Linked DNA regions of Phreatobacter oligotrophus. The protein of the gene in region 2 interacts with the protein of the main gene of each other region in a pairwise test. Links are inferred from orthologs where the notes say so. Each region holds a gene or a part of one and is shown on either strand. Other genes may lie near its edges. The genes, in order: rho and hfq.

The links.
Region 1: the proteins of hfq (region 2) and rho interact in binary tests that used the Escherichia coli proteins (3 or more experiments, as listed by UniProt). The link is inferred for Phreatobacter oligotrophus from one-to-one orthologs.

The regions. Positions count from the first base shown.
Region 1 is NZ_PZZL01000003.1:419,084-428,848, forward strand. Bases 4,979-7,766 are described here. They hold rho (transcription termination factor Rho), read right to left. Parts: upstream 7,113-7,766; coding sequence 5,844-7,112; downstream 4,979-5,843. Other genes in these bases: mnmE (tRNA uridine-5-carboxymethylaminomethyl(34) synthesis GTPase MnmE), read right to left, coding at 4,979-5,734; hemJ (protoporphyrinogen oxidase HemJ), read right to left, coding at 7,359-7,766. Also shown: holA (DNA polymerase III subunit delta), read left to right, coding at 1-24; C8P69_RS09120 (ParB/RepB/Spo0J family partition protein), read right to left, coding at 31-906; C8P69_RS09125 (ParA family protein), read right to left, coding at 981-1,799; 16S rRNA (guanine(527)-N(7))-methyltransferase RsmG, read right to left, coding at 1,810-2,457; tRNA uridine-5-carboxymethylaminomethyl(34) synthesis enzyme MnmG, read right to left, coding at 2,454-4,313; more of mnmE, read right to left, coding at 4,427-4,978; more of hemJ, read right to left, coding at 7,767-7,895; hemE (uroporphyrinogen decarboxylase), read right to left, coding at 7,892-8,923; C8P69_RS09160 (pyruvate, water dikinase regulatory protein), read left to right, coding at 9,307-9,765. UniProt on the Escherichia coli protein: Facilitates transcription termination by a mechanism that involves Rho binding to the nascent RNA, activation of Rho's RNA-dependent ATPase activity, and release of the mRNA from the DNA template.
Region 2 is NZ_PZZL01000004.1:95,971-105,860, forward strand. The notes cover bases 2,310-5,222. They hold hfq (RNA chaperone Hfq), read right to left. Parts: upstream 3,934-5,222; coding sequence 3,685-3,933; downstream 2,310-3,684. Other genes in these bases: hflX (GTPase HflX), read right to left, coding at 2,310-3,664; C8P69_RS10275 (D-amino-acid transaminase), read right to left, coding at 4,089-4,946; ntrX (nitrogen assimilation response regulator NtrX), read right to left, coding at 5,086-5,222. In the rest of the region: C8P69_RS10250 (TatD family hydrolase), read left to right, coding at 1-443; C8P69_RS10255 (MBL fold metallo-hydrolase), read left to right, coding at 452-1,252; mazG (nucleoside triphosphate pyrophosphohydrolase), read left to right, coding at 1,412-2,278; more of hflX, read right to left, coding at 2,300-2,309; more of ntrX, read right to left, coding at 5,223-6,453; C8P69_RS10285 (sensor histidine kinase), read right to left, coding at 6,471-8,705; ntrC (nitrogen regulation protein NR(I)), read right to left, coding at 8,852-9,890. UniProt on the Escherichia coli protein: RNA chaperone that binds small regulatory RNA (sRNAs) and mRNAs to facilitate mRNA translational regulation in response to envelope stress, environmental stress and changes in metabolite concentrations.

The DNA.
Region 1 (9,765 bases), on a different replicon or contig from region 2:
GCCCGCCAGGGCGCCCGGGGCTGAGCCGCCTCAGCCCTGCAGCCGGCGGCAGACGTCCTCGAGCTGCTCCAGCGAGCGATAGCGGATGCGCAGCTCGCCGCCCGCGCCACGATGATCGATGGTCACGGTCATGCCGAGCGCGTCCGACAGGGTCTTCTCCAGCGCCCGCGTGTCGGCATCCTTCTCCAGCCGCTCGCGCTGCTTGACCGGCTTGCCGGCGCGCTCGGACTGCTCCTGGGTCAGCGCCTCGACCTGACGGACATTGAGGCCCTCGTCGATGATCTGCGAGGCGAGCTTCGCCGGATCCTCGACCGAGAGGAGCGCGCGGGCATGGCCAGCCGTGAGCTTGCCGTCGCGCAGCATGCCCTGGACATTGTCGGGCAGCTTCATCAGGCGCAGCGTGTTGGCCACATGGCTGCGGCTCTTGCCGATGATCTTGGCAAGATCGGTCTGGCTGTAGCCGAACTGCTCGATGAGCTCGTTATAGCCCATCGCCTCTTCCAGCGGATTGAGGTCGGCGCGCTGGACGTTCTCGATGATGGCGAGCTCGAGCGCCTCGCGATCCCCGACCTCGACCAGGTGGATCGGCACCTCGTGCAGCTCGGCGCGCTGCGCCGCGCGCCAACGGCGCTCACCGGCGACGATCTCATAGGCATCGACGGCGCCGGCAACGGCCCGCACCACGATGGGCTGGATGATGCCGCGCTCGCGGATGGAATCGGCCAGTTCCTGCAGATCCTCGTCGCGGAAGACACGGCGGGGATTGCGCGGATTGGCGCGGATGAAGGCGATCGGGACCTTCCGGGTCGACCGCACGCGCTCGACGGCGGCGGTTTCCTCGCCGACATCGCCGATCAGCGCCGCGAGCCCGCGGCCCAGCCGCGACCGGTTGGCATCCTCCACCATGTCTTGTCTCCTTCGGGACGCCAGCGTGACGACGTCGGCGGGCAAATCAGAACGCGGGCGAATCGAATCCATCGTCAGGCCGCCCGCAGCACGCGCTCGCGCTGGATGATCTCGGAAGCCAAGCGCAGATAGGCCTGGCTGCCGACGCATTTGAGGTCATAGAGCAGCACCGGCTTGCCGTAGCTCGGCGCCTCCGACACCCGCACATTCCGCGGGATGATGGTCTGGTAGACCTTGTCGCCCATGAACTGGCGGACATCATCGACCACCTGGGCCGAGAGATTGTTCCGTGCATCATACATGGTGAGCACGATGCCATGGATCGTCAGGGACGGGTTCAGCGTCGCCTTGACCTGCTCGACGGTCTTGATGAGCTGCGAAAGGCCCTCCAGCGCGAAGAACTCGCACTGGAGCGGAACCAGGATCGCATCCGCCGCCGACATGGCATTGATGGTCAGCAGGTTGAGCGAAGGCGGGCAATCGATCAGCACATAGCTGAAGTCGGAGCCGAGGCTCTGAACGGCCCGGCGCAGGCGATGGGCGCGGTCCCGCTCACCGGCGATCTCCAGCTCGACGCCGGAGAGGTCCATCGTCGACGGCGCAATGCACAGCCGGGGGACAGAGGTCTCCTGGATCGTTTCGGAAAGGGAATAATCGCCGACCAGCACGCCATAGGTCGACTTCTGCCGCGAGCGCCGATCGATGCCGAGACCGGTCGAGGCATTGCCCTGGGGGTCGAGGTCGAGAATGAGGACGCGCTCGCCGATGGCGGCCAGGGCCGTCCCCAGGTTGATCGCGGTGGTGGTCTTGCCGACACCGCCCTTCTGGTTGGCCAGGGCCAGGACGCGCGGTCCGGTGGATTTCGGGGGCAGAAGCGACATGGCCACGTCCATCGGATGAGGGTCAGGCCGGTGCCGCTTGGACGTCCGTCACCACAAGGATCGTGCCTCGGGGATCGGTCACGCTCGGCACCGAGCGATGACTGAATCTCCAATATTTAGCGGCCTGGGTCAATTCGACCCCTACATCTTGGCCCTTGGGAAAGACTCCGACCGCACCAGTTTTCAACAAGGGATTGGCCAGCGACAGGAGATCGGCGAGTGGCGCCAGGGCGCGCGCGCTGACAACGTCCGCCGAGACGATCTCCCGGCCCACCACATCCTCGATCCGCTTGGGCCAGACCTTCACCGGCACCCGCATCTGGCGGCCGGCCTCCTGCAGGAAGGCCGCCTTGCCGAGCTTGCTCTCGACACAATGAACCATCGCGCCCGGGCGCTCAGCCAGCATGGCCGCCACCACGAGGGCGGGCAGGCCGCCGCCCGAACCGAGGTCGACCCAGACCTTGGCGTCGGGCACACAACGCAGGATCTGCAGGCTGTCGGCGATATGACGGCTCCAGACAGCATCGAGTGTCGAGGCCGCGACGAGGTTCTTCGATGGGTTCCAGCGTCGCACCAGGTCGACATAGAGCGTCAGGCGCTCGGCTGTTTCACGTGAAACAGGCAGGCCTGCAAGGGCGGCCGCCTCTTCGGCATTGGTAGGGCTGGTCATGCCGCGGGCCTAGCGGCACGCCGCGCCCAGACGGCGATCAGCGTCAACGCGGCAGGCGTCATGCCGTCCATACGCGAGGCCTGGCCGAGGGTTGCCGGGCGCTGCCGCTCCAGCTTGACCCGGATCTCGTTGGATAGTCCCGGAACCGAATCGAATGCGAGATCAGCCGGGATGGCCAGATCCTCGTCGCGCCGGTGACCCTCGATTTCGGCCGCCTGCCGGTCGAGGTAAACCGCGTAATAGGCATCGGTCATCACCTGCTCGGCGACAGCCGGAGGCACGGATGCGAGCTCCGGCCAGGCGCGGCACAGGTCCTCCCAGGCGACGTCAGGCCGCGCCAGGAGCGTGAAGGCCGATCGCCGGATGCCATCCTGGTTCAGCGCGATGCCATGGGCCTTGGCCGCATTGGGCGTCAGGGTGAGGGATTCCAAACGCTCGCGGAGGGCGGCCAGCGCCTGTCGCTTGTCACGGAAGCGAATCGATCGCTCGGTGCCGATACAGCCGATCGCCAATCCCAGGGGCGTCAGGCGCTGGTCGGCATTGTCGGCCCGCAGCGTCAGCCGGAACTCGGCGCGGGAGGTGAACATCCGATAGGGCTCGGTCACACCCCGGCTCGTGAGGTCATCGACCATGACGCCGATATAACCTTCGTGCCGGCCGATCGTGATGGCGTCGCCACCACCGGCGCGGCAGGCGGCATTCAGCCCCGCCAGAAGCCCCTGCCCCGCCGCCTCTTCATAGCCGGTGGTGCCGTTGATCTGACCGGCCAGGAACAGGCCCTGGACCCGCCGCGTCTCGAGGCTCGGCAACAGCTCGCGCGGGTCCACATGGTCATACTCGATCGCATAGCCATGGCGACGGATCACCACCCGCTCCAGGCCGGGGATGGACCGCAGGAAAGCCTCCTGCACGTCCTCGGGCAGGGAGGTCGAGAGGCCATTGGGATAAACCGTATCGTCGTCCAGCCCTTCCGGCTCCAGGAAGATCTGGTGGCCATCGCGGTCACCGAAGCGGACGATCTTGTCCTCGATAGAGGGGCAGTAGCGCGGTCCGACGCCCTCAATCCGCCCGCCATACATGGCCGAGCGCGCGAGATTGTCTCGCACGATCGCATGGGTCTGGTCGGTGGTGCGGGTGATACCGCAGGTGATCTGCGGGTTGGTGATCCGATCGGTCAGGGTCGAGAACGGTTCCGGATCCGAATCGGCCTCCTGCCGCTCCACCGAAGCCCAGTCGATCGTCGTGCCGTCGAGCCGCGCCGGCGTGCCGGTCTTGAGGCGTCCCAGCGCGAAACCGTGCGAAAGCAAGCTTTCGGACAAACTGATACTGGCGGGATCATCGATCCGCCCGGCGGACCATTGCCGCTCGCCGAGATGGATGACCCCTCGCAGGAAGGTGCCCGTGGTCAGCACGGCCGCGCCGGTCATCAGCACGCGGCCATCGGCGAGCGCAACCGAGGTCAAACGACCATCCTGGACGCCCAGGCTTGCAGCCTCGCCAATGACGATGTCAAGGCCCACCTGCTCCCGCAGGGCCCTCTGCATCGCCGCCGCATAGAGCTTGCGATCGGCCTGGGTGCGAGGACCGCGCACGGCCGGACCCTTGCGGCGGTTGAGCAGGCGAAACTGGATGCCCGCCGCATCGGCGACGCGCCCCATGAGCCCATCCAGAGCATCGACCTCCCTGACTAGATGGCCCTTGCCGAGCCCGCCAATGGCAGGGTTGCAGGACATGGCGCCGATCGTCTCAAAGCGGTGGGTGACCAGGGCCGTCCGCGCGCCAAGCCGCGCCGCGGCAGCCGCCGCCTCGCAGCCCGCATGGCCTCCCCCGATCACAATGACATCATAGGTCGTCATGCCGCGCTCATAGCCTGTCGGGACCGTCGCGACAATCAGGGCCGTGAAGCGTTACGAGTCCGAATCGACTGTTTCACGTGAAACACCGGGAGGGCTCAAAAGTCCGACCGGCCCTACTTGCCGATGCAGAAGGCCGAGAAGAGCTGGTCCAGCATGGCTTCCGTCCCCACGCGACCGCGGCTGCGGCCCAGCGCGGCGAGCGCGGCCCGGAGGTCCTCGGCCACCAGTTCGGCAGAGACCGACCAGTCGGTATGGCCGAGGGCCGCCTCCATGGACGCCAGCGCCTCCGCCATGATCCGCCGATGGCGCTCATGAACGACCACGGCCGGCTCCCCGCCGAGAAGCGATGAGGCAAAGGCCTGCACATCGGCCAGCAAGGCGGGGAGGCCCGAGCCGGTGGCGGCCGAGATGCGATGCCGCGCCTCGCTGAGATGCTCCGCGACCCGATCAGCTTGCGACTGGACCAGCCAGGAGCCCTCGGGTCGTTCCGCGGCCGACTCGATCGTCGGGGCGAGCCAAAGCACCAGATCCGCTTCGCTGACCCGCCGTCGCGCCCGGCGAACCCCCTCGGCCTCGACCGGGTCCTGCGTCTCGCGGATGCCTGCCGTATCCACCAGAACGACCGGCAGGCCCCCGAGATCCAGCTGGACCTCCAGCGCGTCGCGGGTCGTGCCGGCGATCGGCGAGACGATGGCCACGTCGCGGCGGGCCATGGCGTTGAGCAGGGTCGACTTTCCGGCATTGGGAGGGCCCGCAATCGCCACCACCACGCCATCACGCATGCGCTCGGCGCGTCCGGAATCGGCGAGAAGGCCGTCGATCCGGTCCCGCACGGCCAGCGCCTGCGACCGGGCCTGCAGAAGGGCGGCATCGGTGACATCGCCTTCGTCAGGAAAATCGATGGTGGCTTCGACCAGGGCCAGGACGGGCAGCAGTTCCTGGGCTAGGCGATCCGTCTCGTCGGTCAGGCGCCCCTGATAGAGAGCATAGGCCTGACGCCGTTGAGCCTCGGTTTCCGCATGGAGAAGGTCACCCAGTCCCTCGATGGCCGCCAGGTCCAGCTTGCCGTTCTCGAAGGCGCGCCGGGTGAACTCACCTGGCTCCGCCAGCCTCACGCCCTCCAGAGCGACGACCGCCCCAAGCACGGCGGCCACCACGGCGCGGCCCCCATGGATCTGGAACTCGGCGCAGTCCTCGCCGGTGAAACTGGCCGGTGCAGGGAACCAGAGGACCAGCCCCTGATCGAGCGGTGAGCCGTTGGCGGGATCGCGGAGGGTGGAGAGCGTCGCGGCGCGCGGCGGAGGCAGCCTGCCCATGAGGCGCCTCAGGACCTCGGCCGCCTCTGGCCCCGAGATCCGGATCACGGCAACGCCAGAGATCCCCGGCGGTGTCGCCACTGCGGCAATGGTGAGGGCCGTCATGCAGCCTGCCCGGCGCGGGATGCCGCGCTGCCGTTCCGGCTCCGAATCGGACGAGACGCACCCGATTCGTTCCGTAGGTGAATCGGATGGAGCCCGATGCCCATCCGCCTCAGGTGTTCATGGAGTCGAAGAAGTCGCTGTTCTGCTTGGTCTGCCGCAGCTTGTCGAGCAGGAACTCGATGGCGTCGACCGTGCCCATCGGATTGAGGATGCGGCGCAGCACATACATCTTCTTGAGGATGTCCTGCGGCACCAGCAGCTCTTCCTTGCGGGTGCCGGAGCGGGTGATGTCGATGGCCGGGAAGGTCCGCTTGTCCGCCACCTTGCGGTCGAGGATGATTTCCGAGTTACCCGTGCCCTTGAACTCCTCGAAGATCACCTCGTCCATGCGGCTGCCCGTATCGATCAGCGCGGTGGCGATGATGGTCAGCGAGCCACCCTCCTCGATGTTGCGGGCGGCGCCGAAGAAGCGCTTCGGCCGCTGCAGGGCATTGGCGTCGACACCGCCGGTCAGAACCTTGCCGGAGGACGGCACGACGGTGTTGTAGGCGCGGCCGAGGCGGGTGATCGAGTCGAGCAGGATCACGACGTCGCGGCCATGCTCGACCAGGCGCTTGGCCTTCTCGATGACCATCTCGGCCACCTGGACGTGGCGGGTGGCCGGCTCGTCGAAGGTCGAGGAAATGACCTCGCCATTCACCGAGCGCTGCATGTCGGTGACCTCTTCCGGCCGCTCGTCGATGAGCAGAACGATGAGGTAGCACTCAGGATGGTTGCGGGTGATGGACTGCGCGATGTTCTGCAGCAGCACCGTCTTACCCGTCCGCGGCGGGGCGACGATGAGCGCGCGCTGGCCCTTGCCGAGCGGGACGACCACGTCCATGACGCGGGCCGAGAAGTCCTTCTTGGTCGGATCCTCCGCCTCCATCTTCAGCCGCTGGTTCGGATAGAGCGGCGTCAGATTGTCGAAATTGACCTTGTGGCGGGCCTTTTCCGGGTCCTCGAAGTTGATCTTGTTGACCTTCACCAGGGCGAAGTAGCGCTCGCCCTCCTTCGGGGAGCGGATCTGGCCCTCGACCGTATCGCCGGTGCGAAGACCGAAGCGGCGGATCTGGGAGGGCGAGACATAGATGTCGTCGGGGCCGGCGAGGTAGTTCGCGTCCGGCGAGCGCAGATAGCCGAAGCCGTCCTGCAGCACCTCGACGACGCCCTCGCCGATAATGTCGATTTCCTGCGCCGCCAGCTGCTTGAGGCAGGCGAACATCAGCTCTTGCTTGCGCAGGGTGGAGGCATTCTCGACCTGCTGCTCCTCCGCGAAGGCGAGGAGTTCGGTCGGCGACTTGGCCTTGATGTCCTGGAGCTTGATCTGCTGCTGCATCGGAACCACGAGGAAAGGGAGACGGCCGGAGGCACGGAACGAGGAACGCGAGCCGGGCCCGGAAGGGAGAGATGGCGGATCGCAGAGGAGATCGTGCGGCGGGGAGCCGCCTCCTGGGTCCTGAGGGCGCGGAACGTCAGGCGAGCCGCGGCGAAGGACTTGTCTGCGGAAGGAGGGACCTATCGGATAAGCTCTCGCCGCCGCAAAAGCAAGAGCGGCGGCGGTTCCAGGGTGGTGGCGCCTGGCTCAGAACGGCTTGATGATCACCAGCACGACGACGACGATCATGATGACCGTCGGCACCTCGTTCATCACCCGCCAGAAGCGCTGCGATTTGGTATTGCGATCCTCGGCAAAGCGGCGGACGGCGCCGGCGAAATAGCCGTGGACCCCGGACAGGGCGAAGACGAAGGCGAGCTTGGCGTGCAGCCAGCCGCCCTTCATGCCGAAGCTCACCCAGGCAAGCCACAGCCCGGCCACCCAGCTGACCATCATCGCTGGGTTCATGATGTACTCAAGCAGCCGGCGTTCCATGACCTTGAACGTCTCGGACGTCTCCGATCCCGGCGTCGCGGCCACGTGATAGATGAAAAGCCGCGGCAGATAGAGCATCGCCGCCATCCAGGAGATGATGGCGACGACATGCAGCGCCTTGATCCAGCCGGCAGCGGCCACGGGCGCGACAAGACCAAGGCCGACCACGCCGAGGACCGTGATGGCGAGGGCCACGACGGCGCGGATCGCCCGCTCCCGCGGGGTCGGAGACGGATTTGCCATGGTCATGCCTTCCAGTTGCGCACCCGCGCCACCATGCGCTCGACATGGGCGATGGGCGTGGGCGGCAAGATGCCGTGTCCGAGATTGAAGATCAGCCGGCCGCGACCGAAAGCCTCGAGCGTCGCATCCACCGCCCGGTCCAGGGCCTCGCCACCGGCGAGCAGGGCGATGGGATCGACATTGCCCTGTACAGCCACGTTGGGCTGGATCGATTGAGCGACAAAGCCGGCATCGGCCGTCCAGTCGAGGCCGACCGCATCGGCTCCCGTCCCCTCGACGACCGCCTTGAGCCGCAACCCCGCGCCTTTCGGGAAGACGATGACGGGGATGCCCGGTGCCGCTGCCTTCACGCCGGCCACGATCCGGCCGATGGGCTCGACACACCAGCGGCGGAACTCATCCGCCGGCAGCACGCCAGCCCAGGTGTCGAAGATCTGGACCGCATCGACGCCGGCCCGGATCTGCCCGAGAAGATAGGTGATCGAGGCCTCGACGATGATGTCGATGAGCCGCGCAAAGCCCTGCGGATCACGATAGGCGAAGAGACGGGCCGCCACCTGGTCATCGCCGCCCTTGCCGGCCACCATGTAGGTCGCAACCGTCCAGGGCGCGCCGCAGAAGCCGATGAAGGTCGTCCCGGCGGGCAACTGCTCATGGATGCGGGCGACGGCCTCGTAGACCTTGCCGACGATGGCTTCATCGAGGCTTGCCGCCAATCGCGACAGCCCTGACGCATCGACCAGCGGATCAAGACGCGGGCCCTCGCCCGCCTCGAAGGCCACGGTCTGCCCGAGCGCATGGGGCAGGACGAGAATGTCTGAGAACAGGATGGCCCCGTCGAAGCCGAACCGCCGCAGCGGCTGGAGGGTCACCTCGGCCGCCAGTTCCGGATTGAAGCACAGGTTCAGGAAGGATCCTGCCTGCTCGCGGGTGGCGCGATATTCGGGAAGGTAGCGCCCGGCCTGGCGCATCATCCAGATGGGCGGAGAGGCGGCATGGCCGCCCTTGAGCACGTCAAGGAGAGGTTTGTGCACGTCGGCTCCCGCGTCCCCCTCTCTCCTTCAATCTTGAATGAAAGAGAGTCTTCTTTGATTCCTTGAAGCTGGATTAGGTGAACACAAGCTTCTCCACAAGTTGTCCACGCCGCGCGGGCTCTGGCAAGGCTTCCCTTCGGGGAGGGGTCGCCCGATCCAAGCCCTTGCGAGTCCGACCGGATTCAGGCACCGTCACCTCAGCGGCCTCTCGCCCATCCGCGCTTGTCCCGGACTCGCACCGCCAGCTGTCCCCTGCCTCATGGCTGGGGATGAGATTCCGGCCAGTGGGCATGGACCTCTTGCGGCTCGCCTGCTTCCGTGCCCTTGTCCCTGTTCGTCCACAGGCTCCAGGCGGCCTGTCCCAGGCCCGTATCCCCATCGCCATGCCGCATCGTCGCGAGAGCTATTTCCACCTTCATCTCGTGTCGGACGCCACGGGCGAGACGCTGATGACCGTCGGCCGCGCGGCGGCGGTGCAATATTCCTCCGTCTCGGCCATTGAACACGTCTACCCGCTGGTTCGTTCCCAGAAGCAGCTGGACCGGGTCCTCACCGAGATCGAGAACAGCCCCGGCATCGTCCTCTACACCCTGGTCGACCAGGAGCTCACCGAGCGCCTGAAAAACACCTGCAAGGAGCTGGGCTGCCCCTGCCTCTCCGTTCTGGAACCCATCCTCGCGCTGTTCCAGAACTATCTCGGTGCCGCCTCGACGCCGCGGGTCGGCGCGCAGCACGTGCTGAATGCCGAATATTTCCAGCGGATCGACGCGCTGAACTATACGATGATGCACGATGACGGCCAGCTGCCCGAGAATTGGGAAGAGGCCGATGTGCTGCTGGTG
Region 2 (9,890 bases):
CGCGGGCGAGCGGACTGCCGCTCGTCATCCACGCGCGCGAGGCCGACGCCAAGGTCGCCGACATCCTGACCGAGGAAATGGGGAAGGGGGCCTTTGCCGCCGTTCTCCACTGCTTCACCGGCTCGCGAGAGCTGGCCATAACCGGCATCGAGCTCGGCCTCTACGTGTCGTTCTCAGGCATCGCCACCTACAAGAGCGCCCAGAACCTGCGCGATCTCGCCCGCGAGTTGCCGGTCGACCGCATCCTCGTTGAAACCGACGCGCCATACCTCGCGCCGGGCAAGTTCCGCGGCAAGACCAACGAGCCGTCCTACGTGGTGGAAACCGGCAAGGTGGTCGCCGAGGCCGTCGGCCTGACGCCCGAGGAGATGGCGCGGCAGACGACGGCGAACTTCTACCGGCTTTTCGCCAAGGCCGATCCGCTCCAGCGCCTTTCGGCCTGAGGTCCACCATGGGCCTTGTCGTGACCATCCTGGGATGCGGCTCATCGGGCGGCGTTCCGCGGGCTGGCCAGGGCTGGGGCGCCTGCGATCCCGCAGAACCGCGCAACCGTCGCCGCCGTTGCTCGATCCTCATCGAACAGACCGGCCCCGGCGGTGTGACTACCGTGCTGATCGACACCGGCCCGGACCTGCGCGAGCAGCTGATCGGCGCCGGTGTGACGCGGCTTGATGCGGTGCTCTACACCCATGATCACGCCGACCACACCCATGGCATCGACGATCTCCGGCCGATCGTGCTCGCCATGCGCCGCCGCATCGCCGTCCATGCCGACGACATCACCGCCGCGACGCTCCGCCAGCGCTTCGGCTATTGCTTCGCCTCGCCACCGGGCAGCGATTATCCGCCGATCGTCGACATGCACGAATTCGCCCCGGACAGGCCCGTGGTGATTGACGGCCCGGGCGGCACCGTGACCTTCGAGCCGATCACGGTCGAGCACGGCGCCGGCTATCGCGCCTTCGGATTTCGCTTCAACAACGCCATCTATTGCCCTGATGTCAGTGTAATTCCGTCGTCATCGTGCGCGGCCTTCCTCGGCGCGCGGATGATCATCCTCGATGCGCTGCGCTACACGCGCCATCCCACGCATCTGAGCGTCGACGAGGCCTTGGCCTATCTGGCGGACTTCGCCCCGACACAGGCCGTGCTGACCAATCTGCACACCGACGTCGACTATCGCGTCCTTGAGAGCCGCTTGCCGGGCCACATTGCGCCAGCCTTCGATGGCATGCGGATCAGCCTCGACTGAGGCCGTCCCATCGCCAAGCGGCTGCTCCAGGCTGCATCGATGAGTTCCATAATATGTCTTATGCGAATCGTCGATGCGTGTGTCACTAGGTCGGCAAGTCCTGTGGACGACGGCTCCTTCCCCTTGCCTCGGCCGGTCCATTCACGGCCACACTCCCCCATGACCCAGCCCTCGCTTGATCCGACCGCCGTCACGCCCTCCGGCGACATCCAGCGCCTGCTGGAGATCATGGCTTGGCTCCGAACGCCTGACCATGGATGCCCCTGGGATCTCGAGCAGGACTTCGCGACGATCGCGCCCTTCACGATCGAGGAAGCCTACGAGGTTGCCGACGCCATCGAGCGCGGCGATCTCGCCGACCTCAAGGACGAGCTTGGCGACCTTCTGCTGCAGGTCGTCTTCCACGCCCGCATGGCTGAGGAACGAGGCATCTTCGCGTTTCCCGATGTCGTCCGCGCCATCACCGAGAAACTGATCCGCCGGCATCCCCATGTCTTCGGCGGTGATCGCGACATGAGCCCCGAGGCGGTCAAGGGCCTCTGGGAACGCATCAAGGCCGAGGAGAAGCGCGCCAGGGCCGAGGAACGCCAGCGGCTCGGCCTGCCTGCTCCGGCCGCAGCGGGAGTGCTGGCGGGGGTTCCCACCGCCCTGCCCGCATTGACCCGGGCGCTCAAGCTCCAGGACAAGGCCGGCAAGGTCGGCTTCGACTGGAACGATGTCGACGCCGTGCTCGCCAAGATCGTCGAGGAAGCCGGCGAGATCGTCGAGGCGCGCCGCGCCGGAGCCTCGCAGCAGAGCGTCGCCGACGAGGTCGGCGACCTGCTGTTCGCCGCAGTCAATCTCGCGCGCCACCTCGGCGTCGATCCGGAGGCCGCGCTCCGCGGCACCAACGCCAAGTTCGAACGGCGTTTCGGGTCGATCGAGGCGGCCCTGGCCGCCAAGGGCCGGTCACCGGCAGAGGCGTCCCTCGATGAGATGGACGCGCTGTGGAACGAGGCCAAGCGCCGGGAGCGCGAGCCTGGCTGAGCCGTCAGGACGTCGGGGTCATCAGGAGGCCTGGGCGAGCCGCCGCTCCAGTTGGTCGCGCTTGGCCGGGGCGATCCGCAGGGTGACGCGTGTCTCTCCGCTGTCCAGCGCCTCGCGCGCCTCCACCTCGGCATTCTCGTGGATCCAGTGCAGCGTCGCGCCATCGGCCGCGGCCACCGTCACGGTCATCCGGTCGTGGGCGGCGCGCAGCTTGTCCTCCACCGCGGAGAGAAGTGCCTCGAGCCCCTCCCCGGTGATGGCCGAGACGAAATGCGGCCGCGCCTCCGGCTCGTGTCGCTCGGCGCGGTTGCGCGCGGCTTCCCGTGATTCCGGATCGAGCAGATCGACCTTGTTCCAGACCTCGATGATCGTGCGCGTCGCCTGATCGACGCCGAGATCGCCGAGGATCGCCTTCACGTCGGCGGCCTGGGCCTCCGTGTCGCCGTGGCTGACGTCGCGCACATGCAGGATCACGTCGGCCTCGATGACCTCCTCCAGAGTCGCGCGGAAGGCCGCGACAAGCATGGTCGGCAGGTCCGAGATGAAGCCGACCGTATCGGAAAGGATCGCCTTGGTGCCGCGCGGGAGGCGCATCTGGCGCAGCGTCGGGTCGAGGGTCGCGAAGAGCAGGTCCTGCGCCAGCACGCCGCCGGTGGTCAGCGCATTGAACAGCGTCGACTTGCCGGCATTGGTGTAGCCGACCAGCGCGATGATCGGATAGGGCACGCGACGGCGGCTCTGGCGATGCAGGCGGCGGGTGCGCGTCACCTGTTCGAGCTCGCGCTCGATGCGGGTGATGCGCTCCTGGATCATGCGGCGGTCCGCCTCGATCTGCGTCTCACCGGGGCCGCCGAGGAAGCCGAAGCCACCCCGCTGGCGCTCAAGGTGGGTCCAGGAGCGGACAAGGCGGCTCTTCTGGTAGCTCAGATGGGCGAGTTCAACCTGCAGCCCGCCCTCTTTGGTGCGGGCGCGCCGGCCGAAGATTTCGAGGATCAGGCCGGTGCGATCGACGACCTTGGCCTTCCAGGCCTTTTCGAGGTTGCGCTGCTGCACCGGCGAAAGCGCGGCATCGACGAAGACCAGCCCCGCATCATGGGCGGTGACGAGGCCCGCAAGCTCCTCGACCTTGCCCTTGCCGATGAGGGTTGCGGGGCGCGGCTCGTTGAGGGTGACGATGACCGCCTCGGTGACTTCGAGGTCGATGGCTGCCGCAAGGCCCACCGCCTCGTCGCGCTTCGCTGTGGCCGAGCGCGAGGGCGCATCAGCCCCCTCGCCTCGCCGCGACGAGCGCACGGGCACGACGACGAGCACGCGGGTCGGCGTGCCGCGCGGTTCCTCGCCATCGGCGAGAGTGGTGCTGACGATGTCGGGTCTGCGAATGTCCAACAAGGGCTCCGGGAAGGAGATCAGCCCTTGTCGTCACCGTCCTGGGGTTCGAAGAGCTGGACAGGCGCGCCGGGCATGATGGTCGATATGGCGTGCTTATAGACCAATTGCGAGTGCCCGTCCCGGCGCAGCAGGACGCAGAAATTGTCGAACCAGGTGACGACGCCCTGCAGCTTGACGCCGTTCACGAGGAAAATCGTGAGCGGAATCTTCTGCTTGCGGACGTGATTGAGGAAGGTGTCCTGGAGGTTTTGCGCGCGTTCCGCCATTGTCTTTTTCCGTTTTGTTGCCGCGGACTGAAAGGCGCCGCGAAGTTGTATCGGCCGGCTGGGCCGGCGGCTTGTTCTTGGGTTTTGACATTAAAGGCCGATCATGCCGCAGCGCACAAGCGCCTTGTGGTCACGGCACCGTGTCGCTGAGCGGCTCAGGCGATCTCGGCCACCTCGTGGAACTTGGCGCGCAGGTCCGTTGCGATCGAGCCGGGGGCGCCATTGCCGACCGGACGTCCGTCGATCTCGACGATGGGCATGACGATCGTCGTCGCCGAGGACAGGAAGGCCTCGCGGGCGTTCTGCGCCTCCTCGATCGTGAACTTGCGCTCCTCGATCCGCAGACCCTCACGCTTGCAGAGGTCGAAGATGGTGGTGCGGGTGATGCCCTTCAGGATGCCGTTGTCGGCGAAGCGGGTGACCAGCGCGCCGTCCTTGGTGATGATCCAGGCATTGGTCGAGGAGCCCTCGGTGACGAAACCGTCGTCATCCACCAGCCAGGCCTCGTAGGCGCCCTTCTCGCGCGCCGCCTGCTTGGCGATGCAGTTCGGCAGCAGGCCGACGGACTTGATGTCCACCCGCTCCCAGCGATTGTCGGGCATGGAGATGACCTTCACGCCCTTGGCGGCATTCGCATCGTTCTTGGCGAAGTCGATCGACTTGGCGGTGACGACGAGCGCCGGCGGCGTGCCCGGCTTCGGGAAGGCATGGTCGCGGCGGGCGACGCCGCGGGTGACCTGGAGATAGACGAGACCGTTGCGGACGCGGTTGCGGCGCACCGTCTCGCGCAGGACCATGCCGAGAGGCTTGCGGTCCATCGGCATGGCGATGCGCAACTCGCCCAGCGAGCGCTCCAGCCGGTCCATGTGGCGCGTCTCGTCGACAAGCCGGCCTCCCCTCACCTCGCAGACCTCGTAGACACCGTCGGCGAATTGATAGCCGCGGTCCTCGATATGAACGGCGGCCTCGCCATGGGGGACGTAGCTTCCGTTGACATAGGCGACGCGGGACATGCGGCTCGGCTCCTCGGACGGGATCAGGATGGGGCACGACGCCCGGCGGCGACGCGCTGGCACTGTGCCATGGTTCGGCAGCCCGGCGAAACGCGTCAGCGGATATTGCGCTGCAAGGCGGCCCTGCCGAAATCGGGGATCATTCCACCGACAGGGCTTTCAGCTTGCGGTGGAGGGCCGAGCGCTCCATGCCGATGAACTCGGCCGTCCGCGAGATATTGCCGCCGAAGCGGTTGATCTGGGCGGCGAGATATTCGCGCTCGAAGGCCTCGCGGGCCTCGCGCAAGGGGAGCGCCATGAGGTGCTCGCCCCCCTGCCCCGTCGGCATGGACGGCGCGGCGGCGCCCACATCCGGCGGCAGCATGGAGACGGTCACCACCGCCTCGGGATCGCCGCCGGCGAGGATCAGCACCCGCTCGATATTGTTGCGGAGCTGGCGAAGGTTGCCCGGCCAGTCATGCGACTGGAGAAGCGCCATGGCGTCGTCACCGATGCGCCGGCGCGGCAGGCCGGAGACGGTGGCGAGCTGTTCGACGAAATGCTCGACGAGCTCGGGAATGTCCTCGCGCCGCTCCGCGAGCGACGGCACACGGACCGGGACCACGGCGAGGCGGTGAAACAGGTCCTCGCGGAAACGGCCGAGGGTGATGTCCGCCTGGATGTCGCGGGCGGTCGCCGAGATGATGCGCACGTCCACCTGCACCTTGGCGGTGCCGCCGATGCGCTGGAAGCTCTGCTCGACGAGAACGCGCAGGATGCGGTTCTGCGTCTCGCGCGGCATCTCCGCCACTTCCTCGATGAAGAGCGTGCCGCCATGGGCCTCCTCGAGCGCGCCGACCTTGCGGCCCTGGGCGCCATCGGCTTCCGACCCGAAGAGTTCGATCTCCATGCGGTCTGGGGTGATCGCCGCGGCATTGATGACAACGAAGGGACCATTGGCGCGGGTCGAGGCGCCGTGGATGGTCCGCGCCGCCAGTTCCTTGCCGGCGCCCGAGGGCCCGAAGATCATGATGCGGCTGTTGGTCGGCGCCACGCGCTCGATCGTCTGGCGCAGCTGGTTCATGGCCGAGGACCGGCCGACGAGCCCGGTCGCCTGGCCGGAGATCTGCCGCAGCGCCTTGACCTCGCGGCGCAGCCGGCTCGTCTCGATGGCCCGTTCGGCGACCAGCACGAGCCGGTCGGCCTTGAAGGGCTTCTCGATATAGTCATAGGCGCCGCGCTTGATCGCGGAAACGGCGGTCTCGATGTTGCCGTGGCCGGAAATCATCACCACCGGCAGATCCGGGTGGCGCTCGCGGACGACGTCGAGGAGCTGCAGGCCGTCGAGGCGGCTGCCCTGCATCCAGATGTCGAGGAAGACGAGGTTCGGCCGGCGCGCCTCGATGGCGGCCAGCGCCTCGTCGGCATTGCGCGCCGTGCGCGTGCGATAGCCCTCGTCGTCAAGGATGCCCGCGACGATGTCCCGGATGTCCGCCTCGTCGTCGACGACCAGAATATCTCCTGCCATGCGCGCTTGTCCGTCCCTCATTCCGCCGCGGCGATCGCCTGGGCCGCCAGCTGCTGGTCCTTGAAGCTCAACCGGATATGGGCGCCGCGCTGGTTGCCCTCGGCATCCGGCGGCGCATCGTACAGGCCGAGGCCTCCGCCATGCTCCTCCAGGATCTTGCCGACGATGGCGAGGCCGAGGCCGGTGCCCTTCTCCCGTGTCGTTACGTAAGGCTCAAGCAGCCGATGGCGGTTTTCTTTGGGCAGGCCGATGCCGTTGTCGATCACGTCCACCGAGAAGAAGGGCGTGTTGGCATTGAGCCTGACGAGAATGCGCCCCTTGCCGCGCTCCGCCTCGGGCACGGCGGCAATGGCCTCGGTGGCGTTCTTGATGATGTTGGTGAGCGCCTGGCTGATGAGGCGCCGGTCGAAGGAGGCCGGCTGCGGCCCCTCCGGGATCTCGCCATCGATGTCGATCTCGGGATAGCCGATCCGCATCATGAACACCGCCTGGCGCACGGTGTCAGCCACGTCCTCGGTCTCGAAGACGGGTTTCGGCATCCGCGCGAAGGAGGAGAACTCATCGACCATGCGGCCGATGTCGCCGACCTGGCGGATGATCGTGTCCGTGCACTGGTCGAAGACCTCGCGGTCGTCGGTGATGACCCGGCCATAGCGGCGCTTCAGGCGCTCGGCCGAGAGCTGGATCGGGGTGAGCGGATTCTTGATCTCGTGGGCGATGCGCCGGGCGATGTCCGCCCAGGCCGAGGTGCGCTGCGCCACCACGAGGTCGGTGACGTCGTCAATCGTCACCACCGCGCCATGGGCGCCCTCGTCGTCCGCCTCGGGGGCGACGCGCACCACGAGCGTGCGTTCGCGCCCGCCGCGAACGATCAGCACCTGCCCCTGGACCACCGACGCGCCACGCTCGGCCCGCCCGATGAGATCGGCGAATTCCGGCACGGATTCGGCGAGAACCGTGCCGGCAAGGTCGCTCTCGCCGACGTCGAGGATCTCCATGGCGAAGCGGTTGGTGAGCGTCACGCGCCCTTGAGGGTCGAGGCCCACCACGCCCGCCGTGACGCCGGCGAGAACGGCTTCGGTGAAGCGGCGGCGGCTGTCGATCTGGTCGCGCGCGGTGATGAGGTCCTCGCGCTGCTGGCGCAGCTCGGCGGTCATCTTGTTGAAGGTGTCGCCGAGATTGGCGAGGTCGCCCTCGGACTTGCGGATATGGACCTCGACCGTGAGGTCGCCCGCCGCCACCTGGTCGGCTGCGCCGATGAGCCGGCGGATCGGCTGGACGAGCCGGTTGGCGAAGGACAGGCCGAGATAGACGGCCGACAGCGTCACCAGGAAGGCGATGAGCGCGAACATCAGCGCGAAGGCGATCTGCAAGCCGATGCGCCGCGATTGAAGCGCCTGGTACTCGAACAGGCCGACCTGGGTGGAGCGCAGGTGCTGGGCGATCTGCGGGCTGATCTGGCGGACGACATAGAGGAACTCGTCGCCGCCGCGCTTCAGCTTGAGCACGGCCTCGACATAGTCCCGCTCGTCGCGCGAGGAGATGTTGGCGATGATGTCGTCGGTCTTGCTGACCTCGTCGAGGATCGCCGCCGGTACGTTGAAATCCGATTGCAGCGGCAGATCGGCGCGCTCCACGACGCTGCCGTCGACCTTGAGGATGCGCACGACCGTCAGGCCACGAACCATGGCCTGGGCCGTGAGGAAGCGGCCGAAATTCACCTCGGCCGGGTTGAGCGTGCGGATGCGCTCGATGTCCTGGACAAGCGCTGCCGCCTCGGCGCGCACCACGACGACCTGTTCGCCGAGATAGGCATTGGCGAGATTGGCCGAGGCCTCGATGGACCGGCGCACGCTGCCCGAGAAGATGCTCTCGAGGCCCCGGTCGAGCGTCACCGAGGCGGCAACAGCGATAACGGCCACCGGGACCGAGGCGACGATAGCGAAGAGGCGGACGACGCGCTCGTGCAGGCGCGAGGCCGCCTGCCCCTGCCGCCGGGCCTGCCGCAGGACCAGGATCTCCCGGACGATGAGGTAGATCAGCGCGCAGACCAGCACGCCGTCGGCGACCAGCACGGTCAGGACCACCTCGTGGGTGGCCTGGACCGGCAGGAGCCCGGTGACGAGCAGGAAGGTGATCAGGCCGAAGAACAGCGCGATGCCGACCATGATCGGCCCGGCGCGACGCGTCCGCAGCCGCGGCATGAAGGCCGAGGCGTCGTTGGCGGTGGTCGCGGCGGTCGTATCGGTCATCCGATGCTCATCTCCTGACGGTGCGGCGGAATTCCGGCCGAGCCGGTCCGCCACCGTCGGGACTCAACGGTGACCTTGATACAACAACTGTGACCGAAATGTCACGCAGCTGGCCCCTGCCCCCACGCAGTCGTGAGGACAGAGTCTCAGCGGGAGGTGCGGATCACCTGGATGTCGAGGTCACGGACCTTCTTGCGCAGGGTGTTGCGGTTCACGCCGAGCAGGTCAGCCGCCTTGATCTGGTTACCGCGGGTCGCCGCGAGTGCCGCCGAGATCAGCGGGATCTCAACCTCGCGCAAGACGCGGTGGTAGAGGCCGGGCGGCGGAAGGTCGTCGCCGAAGGTCTTGAAATAGGCGCCCATATGGCGCTCCACCGAGCCCATCAGCGTGTCGTCCTCGCGCGGTTCCTCGCGCTGGGCGGCCGGCTCCGGCGTCGACAGCTCGTTGTCGACGATCGGCGCCGTGATGATCTCCTGCGGATAAAGCGCGGCGAGGCGGCGGATCAGGTTCTCGAGCTCGCGGATGTTGCCCGGCCAGCGATAGCGCTTGAGCTTCTCCATGGCGGCCGAATCGATCTGCTTGGCCGGCAGGCCCTCGCGCTCGGCGAGGGCGAAGAAGTGGCGCACGAGGTCCGGCACGTCGTCGAGGCGCTCGCGCAGCGGCGGCAGGCGCAGCGGCACCACGTTGAGGCGGAAGAACAGGTCCTCGCGGAAGAGGCCCTGCTGGATGAGCTGGCGCAGGTCCTTGTTGGTCGCGGCGACGATGCGGACGTCGGTTTTGATCGGGGTGCGGCCACCGACAGTGGTGTATTCGCCCTGCTGGAGGACGCGCAGGAGACGCGTCTGCGCCTCCATCGGCATGTCGCCGATCTCGTCGAGGAAGAGCGTGCCGCCCTCGGCCTGCTCGAAGCGGCCGGGATTGCGAGACTGCGCGCCGGTGAAGGCGCCCTTTTCGTGGCCGAAGAGCTCGCTCTCGATGAGGTCGCGCGGGATCGCGGCCATGTTGATGGCGACGAAGGGGCCGTTCCGGCGCTTGCCATAGTCGTGCAGCGCGCGTGCAACGAGTTCCTTGCCGGTGCCGCTCTCGCCGACGATCATCACCGTGAGGTCGGTCTGCATGAGGCGGGCGAGGACCCGGTAGATGTCCTGCATGGCCGGGGAGCGGCCGACCAGCGGCATGGTGTCG